Regions from separate parts of the Faecousia sp. genome, predicted to be linked through region 1. Evidence: riboswitches for the same ligand, from Rfam matches in the RefSeq annotation. Region 1 holds a riboswitch; the other holds the start of a gene.
What was found. Region 1 has a riboswitch for cobalamin ahead of ACMKFF_RS05990 (hypothetical protein). Riboswitches for the same ligand answer to the same signal wherever they lie in the genome.

Region 1 (7,506 bases):
CCGTCCACCAGAATGGGGGAGCCGGGAGCGGCCGCCCGGCCTGTGCCGTACTTCGCAGCCCACAGCAGCTCACTGTCCTCACTCGTGTAGGGCGTGGGGGCGTTCGTGATGCCAAGGTGATTGCTGCCGTTGCGGAAGTTAGGCCATTCGGCGGGGAGATCCTTGACAAGGGTCGTGTTCTCTTCGGCTGCGGTCAGCGTGATCTTGAGCACTGGCTCGGCCGCGCTGGCAGTCAGGCTGCCCGACTTGCCGACATAGCCCTTCGCCGTTGCGACGTAGGTGTAGGCCGCGCCGTCCATCAGGGTATAGTCGCCGTTCTCATCCGGATAGATGCTGGTGTTGAACGAGTCATACAGGACCAGCAGGGCGTTCTCCGGGTCAAGCTCTGCACGCACCTTGCAGATGGCGTGCTTCGTTGCCTTGACGGTGTAGGAGGTCGACAGGCCGTCTGCGTTGGAGACGACGACGGTCATGACGTTCTCGCCGTCCTGCAGGGTCCATTCGCCGGACTCCGCGCCGTTGTAGGTCACGGTGTAGCCGTCCTGATATGGCGTGGCGCTGAGCGTGATGGAATCTGCCGTCGTGTCGATGGTGTATTCCGCCGTGCGGTGCGAGAACGTCTCGTTCATGCGCGCGCCGGTCACGTTCAGGGCAGACAGGGTCGGAGTGCGGAACGAGGTGAGCGTGTAGGTCTGCGTATTGCCGTCAACGCCGACCGTCAGGGTGACGGTGTTCGGCTTGGCATCGCGGCTGAAGTTTGCGAGGCTCTGGCCGGAGGTCTTGCCGGACGTAATGGCCGTGGACTGGGTCTTGCCGTTATACAGATTCGTCCACTCGGCCTTGATGGTGGAGCCTTCCGGGGCATTTCCGGACAGCGTGGCCCACAGGAAGGCGCTGAAGCCGTCTGCATCGGGGATGGCGACCTGATATTCGGCCGTCTTACCGTCGAATTCCGGCGTAAAGACATAGTCGCCGGAGGCGTTGTAGGCGGTCAGGCGGAGCGCGGACAGGTAGGCGATCTTCTCACCGCAGCGGCTGCAGATGCCGCCTTCGCCGACATTGTGGCCGAGAGCCGGAATCTCTTCCGCCTTCGTCTCGCCGCAGGCCGTGCAGGTGTAGGTCTTGGAACCGGCCTCGGTGCAGGTCGCGTCGACCGTTGCGGTCACTTTAAACGTGTGCTCGCTCTGGCCTTCGCCCAGCTGCTGCCAGGTGAGGACGGGGTAGCCGCTGTTGACCTTCTGCATGCAGGTTCCGTCAGCCTTGAAGGAAGCGCCGAGCTTCGTGACGAAGTCGGAGGCCTTCATGGCCACGGCCGTCATCTCCACAAAGACGGACGGGTCATGCATCGTGGAATAGTTCATCTTGCCGAGGCCCTCGAGGCCACAGGCGAGGTAATAGACATTTTCCACTTCGAGGTAGCTGCCCGTGGAATAATCCGCGTGCATCAGACCGATCGCCGCACCGGCATTGATCGTCTTCAGCCCAAGGTCGGTCACGGTGCCGACGTTATAGCAGTTGTGAACGTAGCTCTGCTCATAGACTCTCGAGGAGCTGGCGTCGAGCTTGCCGACCAGACCGCCGATGCCGCAGTAGTTCTTGTCGCTGTGGCCGGTGATCGAGCCGGAGTTGTAGCTGTCGACGATGTAGCTCGGGCCGTTCGCGGCGTCGGAGCCGCTGCCGACCGAGCCGACGAGACCGCCGACATAGCAGTCGCCGGTGACGGCGCCGGTGTTGTAGCAGCGCGTGAGCGTCGAGCCGTAGCCGATCTCGCCGAACAGACCGCCGATACCCTGATTGCTGCCGTTATAGGCGGCAAGGCCGATGGCACCGGTGTTGCAGGAATCAACGGCCTTCGTGGACTTGACGGAAGCGCCGAAGCCGCCAATCTTCGTGCGGCCGGTGATCGCGCCATTGTTCACGCAGGAGGTGTAGGTCGTCGTCTCGCTCTTGGCCGCGAAGCCGGAGACATAGTCGCCGTCCGTGGTCACGGCGCCGTTGTTGACGCAGCGCAGGAAGTCTGCATTCTTCACGATACCGGCAAAGCCGCCGACATAGCTCCACGGATAGGGGGCGGAGCCCTTCTTCGCGGTGATTGTGACGTTCGTCGTGATATTGGTGAAGGAAACATATTCCGCACCGCCGACGAGGCCGCCGGAATAGGCGTAGGAATTGCGGTAGTTCTCGGTGATGTCGAGCTTGCCGGAGAGCGTCAGGTTCCTGATCTCCGCCTTCTTGTCAGCCGTGCCCTTGACATAGCCGAAGAAGCCGAGATAGGGGGCGCTGCCGGAGGTGGCGGCATAGGTGATGTCCATGCCGGAGATGCTGTGGCCGTCGCCGTCAAAGCTGCCGGTAAACGGCTGGCTCTGGGTGCCGATCGGGGTCCAGGCCTCGGTCAGCTCGAGGTTGGCCGTCAGCTTGCCGCTGATGGCGGTGTCGCCGCCGTTGACCTTCGCTGCGAACCACTGCAGCTGCTTCTCGCTGGCAATGCAGTAGACGCCACTCTCGTCCTGCGTGGGGATCGCGGGATCCTGCGCGCCGCAGCGGGTGCACAGGCCGTCGCTGCCGTATTCATGGCCGAGGGCCGGAAGCTCTTCCGTGCGGGTCTCACCGTGCACGCTGCAGGAGAACGTCTTGACACCGGCCGTCGTGCAGGTGGGCTCTGTCGTGACGACGCCTTCGTCCCACTGGCAGGGCTGAGGTGCCTCGCTCGTGAGAACGACCTTCGCCGTTGCGGGGGCGTAGCAGGCGTTCTTCGTGCCGTAGTTCGGGTCATAGCCCAGCAGGTAATAGGTACCGGCCTTCAGCGAGGCCGTGTCGAGCGTGTAGCTGCTGCCTTCGCTCGTAAGCTCCTGCTGCTGTTCCCAGTTTTCATTGTAGAGCTTCACATTGAGACCGGTGATCGGCTCAAAGGACTCCGTGCCGCCGTCGGACACGGACTTGGTGTCATACTTCTGCGTTTCGAATGTGATCTTTTCACCGACCTTGGCGGTGTAGTCGTCCTTGTCAAAGCGGGCGAATGCGCCGTAGGTCCAGAAGCTCCAGTTGGAGAACATGGCCAGATCGATCGTGTCGTTGTCGGACAGCAGAATGTAGTTTGCCGTGGAGCCCCAGCCCGCAGACATCAGGGGATAGACGTGGTTGCGGTAGTACATGAGGTTCTCGTCATGGCCCCAGAAGTTCTGCATGTACATGGACGTGGCGCTGCCGGAGATGAGCAGCGCATTGCGCGTATCCTCATAGGAGCCGCCGAGCATGTCATTCACGCCTTCGCCGCTGCCGGTGAATTCCAGCAGGCCGGATGTGCCCTTGCCGCAGTCCTTCTCGGCCACGCCGAGGTAGTAGCGCTCGAGCATATAGATGTAGAGGTGCAGGAGCGTCGGGCGCTGCACGATCTCGTTGTCCGTATAGCTTCCGGAGCCGTTCTCCGTGTGGTAACGGTTAAAATCGTCCAGACCGTACAGGGACAGGGGGAAGTACGGGACCTTGACCTCCAGATGCGACAGGATGGTGCCGCCGTCGTCCTTGCCGATGATCGGTGCGCCGTCGCTCGAGATGGTCACATAGACGGTGACGGAGGCCTGGTCGGTCTCGTCATAGCCGTACTGGTTCTTGTCGCCGTCCTCCACGGCCTCGACCGTGATGGGAACGACAGTCTCAGCACTGCCGCCGTCCGTGCAGGTAGCGGTAATGCCGATGCGGAATTCCCCTGCCTCGGCAGAGGTGAACTGCAGCGTATTGTCCTTGATATAGACCTTATCGCCGTAATCCGCCTTCAGCGCGAAGCTGAGAGCGTGCCCGTTCGGGTCGGTGAACACCGTTCCGAGCGGGAGCTGGTACAGCGCACCGACCTTGACGGGATCGGGCGCCGGGGTACTTACCGTGATGTCGCAGTCCGCCGCGAAGACCGCAGGGATCATCGACAGAAGCATGGCAAGCACCAGCAGGATGCTCAGGATTCTTTTCATGCTGTTTTCCTTTCTTTTGGGGAAGCCATTGAGGATACGATTAGTGGCTTCCCGATTTTATTTATCCTTAGACCGTGTTCGGTCCAAAAGATCAGCGCAAAGCCCAACGGGCGGGCCGCAAAAAAACAGCCTGACAGGAAACTACATGGGAGACATGGAGTTTTTGGCAAGCTGCTGCATCGTGGGGCGGGTCGGCGGCACCCGACCCGCCCACAGGAGGAGAACACCCGGTCATGCGCAGCGGGAACGCATCCGCTGCCCCGAATCGGGCACAAAAAACGGCTGAGAGGATAGATAGACTATCCCCTCAACCGATTCGGGCAAAGTAATGCATCACAGTAGGTCTTCTGGGTCGCGCATCCGGGAGCAAAGCCCCCACGGCCGCTGCCCTGCCTTCTCAGGATCCCCCAATGACCGGCTTTCGCCGACGGGCAGCGGACTCAACGCTCACAGCGACGGTTATCCCAGAGGCGCAGCGCGCCTCCCTCGGGGTATTATCCCCGTTCCCTTGTTTACCCGTATGCCTGACGGGGTCGCCCCGCGCCGTTGCGTACATACGGTCTCTGCAAGCAGAATATTCAGTTCATGCCGCACAGGCTTTGTGCGGACTACTTTGATTATAGACCATGCGGGCGCGCCTGTCAAGCACCGAAATCCGTATTTTTTTAGCGAATGCGGCAACACACACCGGAACGGACTTGACAAAAAAATCGGCCCTTGTTATACTGAGAGCAATGGAAGCTTCAAGTGCTTCCGCTGCCGTCCGGGCAGCGGGAGAGGATAGGGAACCGGGTGAGAATCCCGGACGGTACCGCCGCTGTATGCGCGGAGGCCGCGTGCAGGGCGAAAGCCGGTCATTGGGGAACCCTGAGAAGGCGCGCGCGGCCGTCGAGGCGTGAGTCAGAAGACCTGCTTGGGGAGGCTCTGCCCGCATGGTGCGGGAAACGGGGCATATTGTTGTGCGCAAATGCGGACGCTGCAACGATTGTTGCAGTGTCCTTTTTTTCTGGGGGTCGTGCCATGAGACGGAAAACAATCTGGGGCCGGGTCTGCACGGCCGTGCTGATCCTTTCGCTTCTGGCCGGTGCGGTGGCTGTCGTGTTCACGGGCGGACAGGTGCGCCCGCCCGATCCGCTGCCGGAGCAGGCGCAGGTCCTGCAGCCGGACCGACAGGAGCGCGGCGGCAGCGGCGGCACATCGGACGACGTGCCCCTCACGCAGTCCCCGGAGCCGACGGAGCCGTCCGAAGAGCCGGACGAGACGGAAACGGCCGAGCTATCTACGGAGCCGGACGAGCCGACGGATGCGACGTCCGCCACGCAGACGACACAGACGCCCGAGCCGAGCGAGGAGCCGACGCGCAGCACCGGCGGCGGAACGGAGCCGACGGAGGAGCCGGGTCCTGCCCCCACGGAGGCCCCCGGCCCCGAGGAGCCGCATATCGTGACGGACCTTGTCAGCCGCGTCTGGCGCTCCGGTGAGCTGGACGGCGATACGCTGCGGTTTTATGCCTATGCTGCGGGCAGCGGAGACCTGAGCCTGCGGGTATATTATAAGGAGTCCGGCTCCACCGCAAACAACGGCACGCGCCTTCTGCCGGCGGACGACCGGAACTTCTCCGTCCGCCTTACCTTAAATCAGTCCTATACCTTCTCCCTATATTTATATCGCGACGGCCGCCGCGTCGGCGATGCCGCGGTATACCATATTTCCTACCGCGCAAGGCTCGCAGACGACGATCAGCCCGAGATCGGCGATGCGCCGCCCATCATCACGACGAGCCGCGACGGCCGGACCGATCCCGTCTCCGTGCAGACGATGACGTTCGTCGTCTGGGCGAGGACGGGCACGGACGGTTCACCGATCTACACGAGCCATCTGCAGGTTTCGATGGACGGCGAGCTGCTGACGAACCCGACCGGCAGCGCCGCGTCCGGCTATGAATATGTGCTGCGCTTCTCCGCGCCGCTCGTCGGCGATGAGCGGGAATATACGCTGCGCATCCTTGCGTGGGACGATGCCGGAAATTCCGCCATGCGCACCGTGAAGATCGTCTATCAGACGGTCTCGGAGGGCGACGACATCGGTGAGGCGACCATCCGCATCGACGCCACGACCGTCGGCCTCGGAATCGTCGACGAGGAGACCGTCCGCATCAAACAGGGCGACACGGCCGCGCAGACCGTGCTGCAGATGCTGGAGGACTGCGGCTATGAGGCAGGCTATGACGGCCTTGCGGAAAAGAACGGCGGTTTTTATCTCATGCGCCTGACGCGCGGCGACCTGCTGTTTCGCGCGCAGGTGCCGGAGCGCCTCTGGACACTCATCCAGCGCGACGGCATCTCACTGACGGGCGCGCCCGGCCGCGACAGCCTCGGCCAGCACGACTACACCTGGGGCGCGGGCTGGATGTATGATGTCAACGGCTATTACCCCGGCAAGGGCCTGTCGGAATGGATGCTCGGCGACGGCGACGTGCTGACGCTGCGCTTTACGCTGGCCTGGGGCAAGGATATCGACGGCTTCGGCGCGACGGGCGGCGGCTACGGCGTGCTGTCCAGCTACTGCTATGTCTGGCGCGACGGGCAGGAGATCCCGCTTGGCCACGACTGGCAGGAGACGGCCCGTGTCGAGCCGACGGAGACGGAGGACGGCTATGCGGACTATGTCTGCACGAAGTGCGCCGAGACGCGCCGCGACGTCCTGCCGAAGACCGGAACGGTCGACCCAACGGATCCCACGGATCCCACGGATCCCACGGAGCCCACGGAGCCCACGGAGCCGCCAACGGCCCCCACGGACCCGGCGGAGAACGGAAACGAGAGGAGCATGTTCCTTGAAGCAAATGCGAAATATTCTGATCCTGCTGCTGTGCGCTGCACTGCTGGCGGGCTGCGGCGCAAGATCGGCGCCTGCAAAGGCACTCGCGGGCTGCCGGGCGCTGCTCGGCGTGCGTGAGGGCTTCCTGGAGGGCCGCGCAGCGGAGCTGGCGGGCAGCTCCATCGGAGATTGGCTCGCCATGGCGCTGCTGGCCTGCGGTGCGAACGAGAGCTATGACGCCTATCTTGCCGCGCTTGAGCGGCATGTCACGGAGCGCTATGCCGAGCAGGGCACGCTCGATGCGCTCATGGCGACGGAGTATTCCCGTACGATCCTGACCGTCGCCATGCTCGGCGGCGACCCGGCCGCCTTCGGTACGCGGCCGGACGGCACGACCGTGGACCTGCTGGACGACGGCGTGTGGAATTTTGCGGGCGAGCTCGGCGCGCAGGGCCTCAACGGCCTGATCTTTGCCCTGCTGGCGGTCGATGCCGGGACCTATCCGGAGCCGGAGCGGGCGAAAAACACGCGCGCCGGGATCGTGGAGGCCATCCGCGCGGCGCAGGAGCCGGACGGCGGCTTCGGCCTCGTTTCCGGCGCCTCGGAGGCCGATATGACGGCCATGGCCCTGCAGGCCCTTGCGCCCTACGGCCGGGACGAGACCGTGGAGCGGGCGCTTGCCTGGCTGAAGGATCAAATGCAGCCGGACGGCACCTTCCTG
Region 2 (7,506 bases), on a different contig from region 1:
CGTTTTGCCCAGATAATGCTCCGCCTGCTGCGCCGCCGCTGCGCCGTCCGAGACGGCCGTAACGATCTGGCGCAGCTGCTTTTCCCGCACGTCGCCTGCGGCAAAAACGCCCGGCAGGCCGGTCCGTGTCGTCTCGTCCGCGCAGTAATAGCCGTCCGGCGTCCGGCGGAGCTGCTCGCCGCCGAGGGCGGAGACAGGCGTGCGGCCGATGCAGACAAACAGGCCGCTGATCTCCAGCTCCCGGCCGTTCTGCAGGCGGATGCCGGTCAGGCGCTCACGGCCCAGCAGCTCCGTTACGATGCTGTTCCGGCAGAATGTCACATTGTCCTGCTTTTCCAGCGCCGCCAGCTCTGCGGCAGATGCCCGGAATGTGCTGCGGCGGTGCACGAGCGACACATGGCGGCACAGCCGCGACAGCAGCAGGGCTTCGCTGACGGCGGAATTGCCGCCGCCGACCACGGCGACGTCCTTCCCGCGGAAAAACGCCCCGTCGCAGGCGGCGCAGTAGCTCACGCCGGGCAGCTCGTCCTCCTGCGGCAGCCCGAGCCTCCGCGGGCCCGCTCCCGTGGCGAGCACAACGGTCCGGGCAAGGACCGGCCCGCCGTCTGTCTGCAGCTCCTTTACGCGGCCGGTGAGCTGCGCGCTGCGGACGTCGGCCAGCAGAAAAATGGCCCCCGCGCGCTCCGCACCCGCTTTCATGCCGTCTGCCAGCGCGGCTCCGTCTGCGCCTTCCGGAAAGCCGGGGTAATTCTCAATGTGCTGCGTCTGCGCCATCTGCCCGCCGGGGCCGAGCCGCTCGAGAACGAGCACGTCCAGCCCGGCGCGGGCGGCATAGAGAGCCGCCGTGCAGCCCGCCGGTCCGGCCCCGACCACGGCCATGTCATAGCATCTCATGCTTCGCCGCTCCGCAGAAATTCTTCCAGCTCCGCCGGTGTTTTTGCGCCGGTCGTGCGCCGGAGCAGCCTGCCGGAGCGGAACAGCAGCAGCGTCGGGACGGTCAGCACGTCAAACCGCGCCGCAAGCTCGGGCTGGGCGTCCACATCGACCTTTCCGATGCGCAGCTCCGGCCGGGCCTCTGCCAGCATCTCCAGCACCGGCGCAAGCGCACGGCACGGGCCGCACCACGCGGCAAAGAGGTCTACGAGCACCGGCCCCTCGGCCTGCAGGACCTCCTGCTCGAAATTTTCTTCCGTCAAAGGTAAAATCGGCATAAAAATCACTCCCTTCGGCGCTTAGTCTGCGCAGAAGGGAGCAATTCTATGTTTATAACGGAAGCGGAGCGTCGTTTTCGTAGGTCAGATAGCGGAAGCAATGGCCGCCGTCCTCCTGCAGGGGGCTGGTGTCCGTGCAGCGCCAGTTCGGGAGCCGGTCCAGATCGGGGAAAAACCGGTCGGCAGGCAGGTCGGCGCAGGTCTGCGTGAGCAGCACGCGGCTGCACCACGGCAGCAGCGCGCGGTAGACGCTCGCACCGCCGATGAGGCACAGCGAATCGGCCGGACGGGTACGCAGGGCTTCCTGCAGGGCCGCAAGCGACGGAAACACCGCTGCGCCCGGCACGGAAAAGCCGGGCGTGGCTGAGAGAATCCAGTTCTCGCGGTTCGGCAGCGGGCGCGCGTGGGGGAAGGTGAGCAGGGTCTTGCGGCCATAGATCACGGTCTTCCCGGTCGTGAGCGCGCGGAAGCGGCGCAGGTCGGTGGGAATGGAGACAAGCAGATCGCCGTCCCTCCCGATGCCCCAGTTTTGCGTGACGTTGACGATGCAGTCCATGGCTCCTCCTAAATGGCGACAGGAATTCTGGCCGAAAACGGATGATAGCGGTAGTTCTCCACCTGCACGCTGTCCGGCGTGAAGGCATAGAAGTCCGTGACCGCAGGATCGAGCTGGAATTCCGGCGCGGGATACGGCTCCAGCTCCAGCATCTGCTCGACAAGCGGAATGTGGCGGTCGTAGATATGGCAATCGGCGATTACATGCACGAGCTCGCCTGCGACAAGACCGCTGACCTGCGCCAGCATGTGCACGAGCACGGCATACTGCACGACATTCCAGTTGTTTGCCGTGAGCATGTCCTGCGAGCGCTGATTCAGAATGGCGTTGAGCCGGTTGCCGCTGACATTGAACGTCATGGAATAGGCGCAGGGATACAGAGCCATCTCGTGCAGATCGGCGAAATTGTAGAGGTTTGTCAGAATGCGGCGGCTGGCCGGGTTGTGCTTCAGGTCGTATAGCACGCGGTCGACCTGATCGAACTCTCCCTCCGGGAAGCGGTATTTGATGCCGAGCTGATAGCCGTAGGCCTTGCCGATGGAGCCGTTCTCATCGGCCCAGCTGTCCCAGATGTGGCTGCCGAGGTCGCGGACGTTGTTCGACTTCTTCTGCCAGATCCACAGAAGCTCCTCCACGCATGAGCGCCAATAGGTGCGGCGCAGCGTCATGAGCGGGAATTCCTCCTGCAGATCATAGCGGTTCACCACACCGAAGCACTTGACCGTATGGGCCGGGGAACCGTCCGCCCAGCGCGGGCGAACGGACTGATCGGTGTCCCAGACACCCTCGCGCAGGATGCGTGCACACGTCTCGCGGTAGAGCAAATCGGCGCGGCTCATTTTGCGGTGGATTCGAAGGTATAGGTGATGGAGCGATGGAACGTCTCACCGGCCTTCAGCACGGAGGAGCCGAATTCCGGATGGTTCGGCGTGTCGGGGCAGGCCTCCGGCTCAATGGCAAAGCCCTGATTCGGATGGAGCTTGCCCGAGAGGAATTCACCGGTGTAGAGCTGCAGGGCAGGGTAGTCCGTGTGCAGCGACAGGCGGACGCCGCCGTCCTCTGCCACAAGAGCGTCCTGCCCGTCGAGCACGAAGCCGTGGTCAAAGTTCTGCGCAATGGTGTGCGGCGTGCGGAAGTCGAACGGGCCCTCGGCCGGGCGCAGCTCGCCGGTGGGAATGAGCTCGCCGTCCACGGGGATCCAGCGGCCGGCATTGATCTGCAGCGTCGTTCCGAGGATGCTCTCTGTGCCGCCGAGGTTGAAATACATGTGCGTCGTTGGCGCAAGGATGGTGTCCTTTGTGCTGACACCCTCAAAATCGAGGAACAGCCGGCTGCCCTCCACGCGATAGGTGACGTGCATCGTCAGCGCGCCGGGATAGCCCGCGTCGCCGTCCGGCGTGTGCAGCGTGAAGCGAACGGCCTGCTCCCCAAGGCATTCAGCTGCCCAGATGCGCTTGTGGAAGCCGACGCTGCCGCCGTGCAGGTGATTGCGGCCCTCGTTCTGCTCGACCTGCACCGTCTCGCCGTTCAGCGGAAAGCGGCCGCCCGCAATGCGGTTGGCATAGCGTCCGACGATCGCGCCGAGATAGCTGGTGTCCTGCAGATAGTCGTCCGGGGTCTTCAGGCTGACCACGACATTGCGGCCCAGATAAGCAAGCTTTGTGACGGTCGCACCGAGGCTCATCACGGAGACGGAAAGCGTATCGGAAGAGATGGTATACATGCTGTAGCCATAGAAATCAGATAACTGGATCATAATGCTGCACTCCTTCCCGCCGGGGGCGGATCATAATATACAATTAAATTATAGCGTATTTTCGGCGCTCCGTCAACGGCGGTTATAGGGTCGGAACGTTTTTCATCCGGCTTTACAATGCTGCGGAAATATGCTATACTGAATAAGTTAAAAACAAAAAGCTTTTGTGGCTCCGGCAGGGCATATGTACAGCCGGGGATGGACAAGGGAATGCAGTGAGAGCCTGCAACGCCGACCGGCGCTGTATGTGCAAGACGCGAGCTCCATGGGCGAAAGCCGGTCATTGGGGCGACCTGAGAAGGCTGAGCGCCGCGTTGCGGGGGAGACCCGGGAGCACGAGTCAGAAGACCTACAGAAGCATGCGGCGCAGGTGCGCCATGACGCAGGAAAACGGCTGCGGCAGGGGAAACGAGGCCCTCTGCCGCAGTGTTTTTATTATTTTCGTATCAAGAAAGGAAGATTGGATCATGAAACGAATGATCGCGGCGATCCTTGTGCTGTGCATGGTGCTGTGCAGCATCCCGGTCGCAGCAGCGGCAAGTTTTGATGAGTTTTTTGCGGACGTTCCGGCGACCGTGGAAAACGACGCCTCCTATCCCTTTGCGGAGAGCGACGACGAGACTTGCCTGATATCCGGCAACAAGGGTGTGGGGGGAACGACTTCCACCCTCAAGCTGACCTTCCGGAGCGGCGGTACGTTCCGCTTCTCCTATAAGGTCTCCAGCGAGTCCAACTATGACTACATGGCGGTCACGAAGAACGGAACGAACCTGACGCAGTCCAGCAAGGCTTCGTATTCTGGTGCGATGACGTCCTTCCAGACCTACACGATGGAGGTCGCGGCGAATGACGTCGTGACCATCGGGTATTCCAAGGACTACAGCAGCGATAAGAACGATGACACGCTCTATCTGAAGGACTTCAGCTGCAAAACGTACTATGGCGTCACGTTCACGGGCGCGCCTGCAGGCACGGCCTTTACGCTGACGGACAGCGCGGATGCTTCCTATGCCGTGACGGACGGCAAGGCCAGCGTTCCGGCGGGCGAGTACCGCTATACGGCCGAGGCCTTCGGCTATGCGCAGGCCACCGGCAGCTTTACCGTGACGGATGCGGCCGTTGAAGTCCCCGTGACCATGACGGAGCTTGCACGCCATAAGGCGGCGTTCTTGATCACGGGCCTTGCCGCAGGCACGACGGCGGCCGTTACCGTGAAGCACGGCGACAATGTTATGCAGGCCGAGGAGGACGGCTCCTACCTGCTCTTCCCGGCGGACTATTCCTATCAGGTGAAGGCTGCGGGCTATAAGACGGCACGCGGCACGTTCACGCTCGGCGAGGCCGACACGACGGTCAAGGTCACCATGGTCCCCGGCATCGAATGGGACGGAACGGTGGCAGACGGCTTTGCGGGCGGCACCGGTACGCAGGCCGATCCCTATCTCATCTCGAACGGCGAGGAGCTGGCCTATCTGTCCGCGCAGGTCGCCTCCGGCAATGCCTTTGCCGGAAAGCATGTGACACTCGCAGCCAATCTGGACATGGGCAATGTGGCCTTCACGCCGATCGGCAGCGATGCCCGCCGCTTCGCGGGCAGCTTTGACGGCGCGTATCACACGATCGATAATCTGCTCGTCTCGCAGACGACGGATTATGCCGGCCTGTTCGGCTGCCTGGATACCGGCGCGGCCGTACGCCGCCTGACGGTCCGCGGCAGCATCTCCGGCCGCGGCTATGTCGGCGGCATCGCCGGTCAGGCGGACAGCGCCACGATCGAGGCCTGCGCGAACTATGCCACGGTCACCGGTACGAGCCGGAATGTCGGCGGTATCGTCGGCCGTCTGAACGGCAAGTCCGCTGCGCGCTCGACCGTCCTGCGCTGCGCGAACTTCGGCACGATCAGCAATGGTACGAACAATTTCTCGGCCGGTATCGTTGGCACTGCCTACTATACTACGCTGAGCGAGTGCTATAACGTCGGCTCCGCCACCGGAAACCGCGTCGGCGGCATTCTCGGCCAGACGGATTCGAACACGACCGTGACGTCCTGCTACAATGCCGGTGCGATCACACTGGCGGCAGCGGGCAATTATAATTATGCGGGCTCGCTCATCGGCTACAACGGCGGCTCCGTTTCGAACTGCTATTACCTCACGGGCACGCAGGCCATCGGCAGCGGCTCCGGCGACACGACTGCCCTCACGGAAGAGCAGCTGAAGTCGTTCGACACCGTGCTGAAGCTCGGCGGCGCATTCGTGAACGACGCGAAGAATCAGAACAGCGGCTATCCCGTCCTTGCCTGGCAGGATGCGGATGCCAAGCTCATCGTGGCGTTCTCCGTCAACATGACCGGCGCTTCCGTCCATGTCTACGATGCGCAGAACGTGGAGCAGACCCCGGAGGAGGACGGCACCTATCGCCTTGTCTCCGGCAGCTATACCTATCTTGTCACGCGCGATGAGTGCGACGATGTGACCGGAAGCTTTACGATCGACGGCGCAGGCCGCACCATCACGGTCACCCTCTCGGTCCGCACCTATCCCGTCAGCGTGACGCTGACCCCGGCCGAGGCAAAGCTCGTTCTTCGTGATGCCGATGGCAAGCAGTGGAGCGCCGTGAACGGCGCATGGCGCCTGCCGAAGGGAAGCTACACCTATGAGGCGAGCCTGTTCGGCTACGAGACCGCGTCGGGCAGCCTGACGGTCACGGGCGAAAACGACAGCCTGCATGTCACGCTGCAGCAGGCGGCGCGCCATAGTGTGCGCATTGCCACCGTGAAGGCGGACGACGGCAGCGCGCTGAGCGGCGCGGACATTACCGTGACGCATGCCGAGGGCGGCGAGCAGACGGCGGTGAACGGCGTCTACAGCCTGCCGGACGGCACCTATTCCTATGCCGTTATGCTGGACGGCTATCTGAATGTGGCCGGTTCCTTCACGGTCGCGGGCAAGGATCTGACTGTTACGGTCAGACTCGAGGAGGGCAGCAATGTCTGGACGGGCAAGGCCTCCGATACCGCGCCGGAGACGAAGACCGAAAACGGCGTGACGTGGTACCTCATCAAGACGCCTGAGGAGCTGGCGTGGTTTGCCGCGAAGGTCAACGGCGGTGAGACGACGATCAACGCCCGTATCATGGTGAACCTCGTGCTCAACAGTGCAGAGGCACCGAAGGCCAACCGCTGGGGCGGCTTTGGCAAGTACAACTTGCAGTACAGCGGCATCTTTGACGGCAACGGCAAGACGATCAGCGGCTATTACAGCTGCGATAATGACGATACCTACGAATCTGCGATGGGCCTGTGCGGCTATCTCGGCGCGGACGGCGTGATCAAGAATGTCACGCTTGTCGGTATGATCGAGGGCGACGGCGCGATCGGCGCCTTCGCCAACCAGAGCTACGGCCGTATCGAGGGCTGCGTCAGCCGCGTGAACATCACGAATGCGGCCTCCTACGGCGGCGTGACGGGCGGCATCGCCGCGCGCGTCTATGCCAGCGGTGCGATCGTGAACTGCGGCAACGAGGGCAGCGTGACCTGCACGCTGAGCAGCGCCTATTCCGACGCGAAGGTCGGCGGCATCGTCGGCGCGAGCTATGCGCCCATCACGGGCTGCTATAACACCGGCGCGATCAACGGCGGCAGCAACAACCGCGGCTATGTCGGCGGCATCGTCGGCTACACCGAAAACGGCAGCGTGCAGATCCTGAACTGCTACAACACCGGCTCCGTTACCGGCGCGACCTGCGTCGGCGGCATCGCGGGCAAGCACACCGGCGGCACGGATCCCACGGTCACGAACTGCTATAACACCGGCAGCGTCAAGGGCGCTTCCTGCGGCGCGCTCGTCGGCGAATATGCGGCCGAAATTCGGAACAGCTATTATCTCGAAGGCTCCGCCTCTGCTGCGACCGGCAACACGAAGGACGGCGTCAATGTCGAAGCGACGGCCAAGACCGCCGTGGAGATGAAGGAGACTGCCTTC

Region 2: another riboswitch for cobalamin. It lies ahead of ACMKFF_RS07855 (S-layer homology domain-containing protein); the one in region 1 lies ahead of ACMKFF_RS05990 (hypothetical protein).

What each region holds. Positions count from the first base shown of each region.
Region 1 is NZ_DBFZUT010000056.1:33,544-41,049, forward strand. It holds gene ACMKFF_RS05985 (S-layer homology domain-containing protein) at 1-3,965, opposite strand, end outside; cobalamin riboswitch at 4,285-4,521, opposite strand; cobalamin riboswitch at 4,694-4,897, shown strand; gene ACMKFF_RS05990 (hypothetical protein) at 4,986-6,923, shown strand.
Region 2 is NZ_DBFZUT010000073.1:18,527-26,032, reverse strand. It holds gene ACMKFF_RS07880 (NAD(P)/FAD-dependent oxidoreductase) at 1-894, opposite strand, end outside; gene ACMKFF_RS07885 (homocysteine S-methyltransferase family protein) at 1-16, shown strand, start outside; gene trxA (thioredoxin) at 891-1,211, opposite strand; gene ACMKFF_RS07870 (dihydrofolate reductase) at 1,264-1,767, opposite strand; gene thyA (thymidylate synthase) at 1,776-2,606, opposite strand; gene ACMKFF_RS07860 (aldose epimerase family protein) at 2,603-3,523, opposite strand; cobalamin riboswitch at 3,671-3,895, shown strand; gene ACMKFF_RS07855 (S-layer homology domain-containing protein) at 3,991-7,506, shown strand, end outside.